2 regions of the Cellulosimicrobium sp. PMB13 genome follow, and region 2 is predicted to be linked to the other one. Evidence: predicted binding sites of a transcription regulator. Region 2 holds the regulator's gene; the other holds the start of a gene.
What was found. Region 2 encodes HrcA, which represses chaperone genes, less so after heat shock. Its sites were predicted from a motif close to TTNGCACTCGNNNNNNNCGAGTGCNAA; they were not measured.
Positions count from the first base shown of each region.

Region 1: V5D56_RS03265 (Hsp20/alpha crystallin family protein) is a predicted target of HrcA. The motif match lies at 1,150-1,176, and genes of this name have one in related genera.

Region 1 is NZ_CP145910.1:678,599-681,997, forward strand. Features, by position in the region: gene V5D56_RS03255 (glycosyltransferase) at 1-907, shown strand, start outside; gene V5D56_RS03260 (CDGSH iron-sulfur domain-containing protein) at 904-1,119, shown strand; gene V5D56_RS03265 (Hsp20/alpha crystallin family protein) at 1,270-1,695, shown strand; gene V5D56_RS03270 (aldehyde dehydrogenase family protein) at 1,817-3,283, opposite strand.
Region 2 is NZ_CP145910.1:3,605,133-3,608,531, reverse strand. Features, by position in the region: gene V5D56_RS16255 (MFS transporter) at 1-782, shown strand, start outside; gene hrcA (heat-inducible transcriptional repressor HrcA) at 877-1,893, shown strand; gene dnaJ (molecular chaperone DnaJ) at 1,997-3,121, shown strand; gene V5D56_RS16240 (16S rRNA (uracil(1498)-N(3))-methyltransferase) at 3,148-3,399, shown strand, end outside.

The sequences.
Region 1 (3,399 bases), 1.6 Mb from region 2:
GCTGCCGGTCGTCGTCGCCGACGGCTCGCCCCCGGACGTCCGGGCTCGGCACGCGGCATCGTGGGCAGGTTCGGCGCGGCTGGTGGCCGTCCCGCCGGCCCCGCCCGGCACCAACGGGAAGGTCGTCGGGGTCCTGGCCGGGCTCGCCGCGACCGCCCAGCCGCGCGTCGTCGTCGCGGACGACGACGTCCGGTGGGACGGCCCGTCGCTGGACCGCGCGCTCCGGCTGCTCGACGAGGTGGACCTGGTCGTGCCGCAGAACGTGTTCGACCCCGCTCCGTGGCACGCGCGCTGGGACACGGCCCGGTCGCTCGTCAACCGGGCGCTCGGCCACGACTACTCCGGCACGGTGGTGCTGCGGCGCGACGCGGTCGGCCCCGAGGGCTACGACGCCGGGGTGCTGTTCGAGAACCTGGAGCTCGAGCGCACCGTGGTCGCGCGCGGGGGACGCGTGGTGCACGCGCTCGACCTCGTGGTCCCCCGCCGCCCGCCGGACGCGCGCCGTTTCGCCGAGCAGCGGGTGCGCCAGGCCTACGACTCGCTCGCGCAGCCCGCGCGCCTCGCCGTCGAGCTCGCCGTGGCACCGGTGCTGGTCGGTGGCGTGCTCGTCGGCGTCGGCAGCCGGGGCCGCACCCGGTCCGCGGGGTGGGGCGCCGTCCTCATGCTGGTGACGGCCGCCGTCGTGCTCGCGGAGGCGGGCCGACGACGCGCGGGCGGGACGGCCGTCTTCTCCGCCACCGCCGCGCTGTGGGCGCCCGCATGGGTCGTCGAGCGCGCGCTGTGCGCGTGGCTCGCGCTCGGGTGGTGGGCGCTCGGCGGCGTCCCCTACTCGGGGACACGGCTGCGCCGCGCGGCGCACCCGGTCCGCGCACTCCGCCCGGCGGCTCCCGAGCGGGGTGCCTCGTGACGCGCCCCGAGCAGGACGACGTCACGGTCACCGCGTGCCCGGACGGGCCCCTGCTCGTGCGCGGCCCCGCGCGCCTCGTGGACGGCGACGGGCAGGAGATCGAGCGGAACCGGGCGACCGTCGCGCTGTGCCGGTGCGGCGGCACGGCGATCCCTCCGTGGTGCGACGGGACGCACAAGGTCAACGGGTACCGCAGCGGCGATCCCGCCTGACGAGCTCCCGAAAAACCCCGGCGACACCTCTTGGCACTCGGCACCCACGAGTGCTAATAGTGGTGCTGTAGCCAGGTGACGCCGGAGGGCCCGGCGCACTGATCGCGGTCGAGGTCGCGGTGCGCGGCCTCGTCGAGGAGGTGATGCGCGATGGCTACCTACTGGGACCCGTTCCAGGAGATGGACCGTCTGTTCGGTTCGCTCGCCCTGAGCTCGCGGAACGCCCCCGCGATGCCGATGGACCTGTTCCGCGAGGGTGACCACTACGTCCTCGCCGTGGACCTGCCCGGCATCGACCCCGGCAGCATCGACGTCTCGTGCGAGGACCGGACGCTGACGATCCGCGCCGAGCGGACGCCCCGTTCGGCCGAGGGCCAGTGGCTGCTGCGCGAGCGCTCGACCGGCACCGTCGCACGGCAGGTCACGCTGGGCCGCGGGCTCGCGCTCGACCAGATCGGCGCGTCGTACGCCGACGGCGTCCTGACCCTCACCATCCCGGTGTCGGAGGAGGCGAAGCCGCGCCGCATCGAGGTGAGCCACTCCGCCACCCCGACGGCGATCGAGGCCAGCAGCTGACGCCTCAGTCCGTCGAAGTCACCTGCCGAACCCCGGGTTACGCGGTCATCAGCCCGGTGAGAGCCGCACAACCCGGGGTTCGACACCCGGGGTTCGGCCGGGCCGGGCCGCCCGGCACGACTCAGGCGAGTCCTTCGAGGTGGATCGCCTTGCGGACGGTGAGCTCGTCGAGCAGGTCCGGCCCGTACCCGGCACCGCCGCCGCTCCCCCGGCGGGGGTCCGCGGACCCGCCCGGTGCGCCGCCGAACACGGCGTTGATCTTCACCGTCCCGACGTCGAGGGCGTCGGCCGCGCGCAGGGCGTGGTCGAGCGACGGCGTGAGCACGGTCGCCGCGAGCCCGTACGCCGACGCCGACGCCCGGCGCAGCCCTTCCTCGAAGTCCGCGACCCGCACGACCGGCACCACCGGGCCGAACGTCTCCTCGGTGAGGAGGGCGACGTCGTCGGGGCAGCGGTCGAGCACCGTGGGCGCGTAGAACGACCCGGGCCGGTCGAGCCGGTCGGCGCCGGTCACCACCTCGGCGCCCGCAGCGACCGCGCCGCGCACGTGCTCCTCGACGACGGCGAGCTGGTCCTCGTCGACGAGCGGCCCCATCGTCGTCGCGTCGTCGCCCGGGTCGCCGACGCGCAGGTCCTGCGCGATGCGCGCGAGCTCCGCGACGACGGCGTCCGCGACGTCCTCCACGACGTACGCGCGCTCGACCGCCGTGCAGAGCTGGCCCCCGTTGGTGAACGCGCCCGTCGCGATCTGCCGGGCCGCGAGCGCCGGGTCGACCCCGGCGTCCACCACGATCGGGTCCTTCCCGCCGTTCTCCAGCAGGACCTTCGCGCCGCGCGCCCCCGCGGTGGCGGCGATCCGGCGTCCCGCTGCCGTGGAGCCGACGTGCGCGACGAGCGCCACGTCGTCGTGCGCGACGATCGCCTCGCCCGTCGCACCGTCGCCGCTGACGACGCGCAGCACGTCGGCCGGCAGGGCGCTCGCCACGAGCTCCGCGAGCCGCACGCCCGGGGCGTCGCTGCGCTCCGACGGCTTGTGGACGACGACGTTGCCCGTGACCAGCGCCGCGGCGATCAGCCCCGCGGCGGCCGGGTACGGGTCGTTCCACGGCGTGATCACGGCGACGACGCCGCGCGGCTCGCGGCGCACGACGTCGAGCGCCGCCGGGTCCCCGGCGAGCACGCGGCCCGCGCGCCCCAGCCCGGCGACCGCCGCCTCCTCGAACAGCTCGGCGGCGACCTCGGCCGACGCGCGCGCCTCGTTCTCGAGGCGCCCGGTCGTCGCGCGCAGGAGCGCGCCGAGCTCGTCGGCGGCCTCGCGGACCGCGCGCGCGGCCTCGCGCAGCGCACCGGCTCTCTCGCCGGGGGGCGTCGCGCGCCACGCGGGCCACGCGGCGGCGGCGGCGCGCACCGCCGCGTCGACCTCGTCCGGCCCGGCGCACCGCACCGGCGTCCCCGGCCGCCCGGTCGTCGGGTCCGAGCGCTCGAGCCGCCGCGGGCCCGACGGCGCGGTGGTCGGCTCGTCGGTCCGCCCGGCGGTCGGCTGGTCGGCCGGTTCGGCGGCAGGACGGGCGGTCGAGGTCGTCGTCATGCGGTCCTCCAGAGGGAATGACACGAAGAGAAGTACCTGCGCGTGGAGAGTCGAGGTGCGAGAAGCGCTTCTCGGGGTGAGGGTGAAGTCGGATTGCAGCAGAGCCGATCCGTACG
Region 2 (3,399 bases):
CGTTCGTCACGACGACGGGCCGCGGGGACGACCCGTCGCGCTGGTGGTGGCTCGCCCTGGGCGCGGCGGTGGGCGTCGTCGCGCTGCTGTGGGAGCGCCGGTACCAGCGACGCACCGGCGCCGCGGTGCTCGACCCGGACGTGCTCGGTCTCGCGTCGTTCCGCAACGGTGCGCTGCTCGGCATGGCGTACTTCGCCGGGTTCACGGGGATCTTCCTCGTCGTCACGCTCTACCTGCAGGACGAGGTCGGGTACACGCCCCTGCAGGCGGGCCTGGTCGGCATGCCGTTCGCGGCGGCCTCGGGCGTGTCGGCGTGGCTGGCCGGCCGTGCAGTCGCGCGGCTCGGCCGTCGGCTGGTCGTGCTGGGGCTGCTGCTCGTCCTGGCCGGCATGGTCACCGCGGACACCCTCGTGCGCACGCTCGGTGACGAGCCCGCCGTGATCGGTTGGGCGCTCGCGGGCGCCCTGGCTGTCGCGGGGACGGGCAGCGGCATGGTCATCGCGCCCAACCAGACGCTCGCGCTCGCCGAGGTCCCCGTCGCGAGCGGAGGTGTGGCCGGCAGCATGATCCAGGTCGGGCAGCGCATCGGGTCCGCCGTCGGCATCTCGGTGATCCTCTCGGTGTACTACGGCGGCCTGGCCGCCGGGACGGACGCCGCCCGGGCGACGGGGCGCGCGATGCTCGTCACCATCGGCCTCGTGGCGCTCGCTCTGGTCGTCGGTCTGGTCGACCTGCGTTCGCGTCGAGCGGAGGCCGCCCCGACCCGCGCGTCGGCCGCGTAGGATTAGCACTCGACGGACGAGAGTGCCGACGTCCCGGGCCCGGACCGGGCGGCGGTGCGCGGTACGCAGGCACGTGGGTGCGCAGGAGGTGGACGTGAGCGAGGAACGCCGGCTGGAGGTCCTGCGGGCGATCGTCGAGGACTACGTCCTGACGCGCGAGCCCGTGGGGTCGCGCGTGCTCACGGAGCGCCACGGTCTCGGCGTGTCGCCGGCCACGATCCGCAACGACATGGCCGCCCTCGAGGACGCCGGGTACATCGCGCAACCGCACACGTCGGCGGGCCGCATCCCGACGGACAAGGGCTACCGGCTCTTCGTCGACCGGCTCTCGGGCGTCAAGCCGCTCTCCGCGCCGGAGAAGCGCGCGATCGAGACGTTCCTGTCCGAGGGCGTCGACCTCGACGACGTCATCGCACGCGCCGGGCGTCTGCTCGCGCAGCTCACTGGCCAGGTCGCCGTCGTGCAGTACCCGTCGCTGCGCCGCTCCGGGCTGCGGCACCTCGAGCTCGTCCCCGTGGGGCAGGACCGCCTGCTCGTCGTCATCATCACCGACACCGGGCGCGTCGAGCAGCGCACGCTCGAGGTCGCGAGCGTCCCGGACGAGGGCACGCTCGCCGAGGCCCGCGCACGGCTCAACGCCGCCGCTGCCGGCAAGCGGCTCGCCGACCTCATCCCGGGCCTCGCGGAGGTCGCCGAGACCTTCCACCCCGACGACGCGCCGCTCGTGCGGGCGGTCGGCGAGCTCGTCGCGCAGACGCTCGCCGAGGAGAGCGAGGAGCGGCTCGTCCTCGCCGGGACGGCGAACCTCGCGCGTGCGGGCATGCGGTTCGAGCACGCGCTGCGCCCCGTGCTCGAGGCCCTCGAGGAGCAGGTCGTGCTCCTCGGTCTCCTCACCGAGATGGCCGCCGAGTCGGGCGTCAACATCCGGATCGGCCACGAGAACCGGCTCGAGGGGCTCGTGGAGACGTCCGTCGTGACGACGGGCTACGGTAACGACGGGGACACGGTCGCCCTGGTCGGCTCCATCGGTCCCACGCGCATGGACTATCCCGGGACGATCGCCGCGGTCCGCGCGGTCGCCCGGTACCTGTCGCGGGCGCTCGGCACGTGACCGGCCGCCCACCGACGACCACCGACGACCGGTCGACGACCGTCGGCGACCATCGAACCTGCCGGGCACGGCTCCGGCGCCCGGCACCAGCAGAGAGTGACGTGTGAGCGACTACTACGAGATCCTCGGCGTGGCCCGCGACGCCAGCCCGGACCAGATCAAGAAGGCCTACCGCAAGCTCGCCCGCGAGCTGCACCCGGACGTCGCGGGGGAGGAGTCGGGCGACCGGTTCAAGGACGTCGCGCGCGCCTACGAGGTGCTGTCGAACCCCGAGAAGCGCCAGCAGTACGACCTCGGCGTGGACCCGACCGCTCCCGGCGGCGGGGCCGGTGGCCCGATGGGCGGGGGCTTCGGCTTCCAGGACATCTTCGAGACGTTCTTCGGTGGCGGTCAGGCGCAGCAGGGCCCGATCCCGCGCGCGCGCCGCGGCCAGGACGCGCTCGTCCGCCTCGACATCGACCTCGCGGAAGCGACGTTCGGTGCCAAGCGCGAGCTCCAGGTCGACACCGCCGTCGTGTGCGGCACGTGCGGCGGCTCGTGCTGCCGCCCGGGCACCTCGCCGCGCACGTGCGACGTGTGCCACGGCCGCGGCACGGTCCAGCGCGTCGCGCGGTCGTTCCTCGGTCAGGTCATGACGAGCGCCCCGTGCGCCGCGTGCCAGGGCTTCGGCACCGTGATCCCGGAGCCGTGCGCGGAGTGCTCGGGAGAGGGCCGCGTCCGCAGCCGCCGCACGATCAGCATCAACGTGCCCGCCGGCGTCGACACCGGGACGCGCATCAAGCTCACGTCGCAGGGCGAGGTCGGCCCCGCCGGCGGTCCGGCCGGCGACCTGTACGTCGAGATCCGCGAGCGCAACCACGACACGTTCGTGCGTCGCGGCGACGACCTGCACTGCACGCTCCAGGTCCCCATGACGGCGGCCGCGCTCGGCACCGTGCTCGAGCTCGAGACGCTCGACGGCGCGCAGGAGATCGACCTGCGACCCGGCACGCAGCCGGGCCAGATCGTCACCCTGAAGAACCTGGGCGTCGGGCACCTGCACGGCGCGGGTCGCGGCGACCTCAACGTGCACATCGAGGTCCAGGTCCCGACGGCGCTGGACGAGGAGCAGGAGCAGCTCCTGCGCTCGCTCGCGACGCTGCGGGGCGAGGAACGTCCCGACCCGCGTCTGTCGGCCGCGCACCCCGGTGTCTTCTCGCGCCTGCGCGACAAGCTCTCCGGACGCTGAGGGATGCGCGTGAGCGAGCAGCGCCCGTGAGCGCCCCCGTCTTCCTCGCCGAGACCGGCATCGACCGCGTCGCCCCCGGCGACCGGTACGTCCTCGACGGCGCGGAAGGGCGCCACGCGGGCGTCGTGCAGCGCAAGGCGCGCGGGGAGCGGGTCGACGTCGTCGACGGCGACGGCGTGCGCCTGCGCTGCGTCGTCGAGGACGCCGACGCGGGCACGGTGACGCTGCTCGTCCAGGAGGTGGACCGCGAGCCCGCGCCGGACGTCGTGGTGACGCTC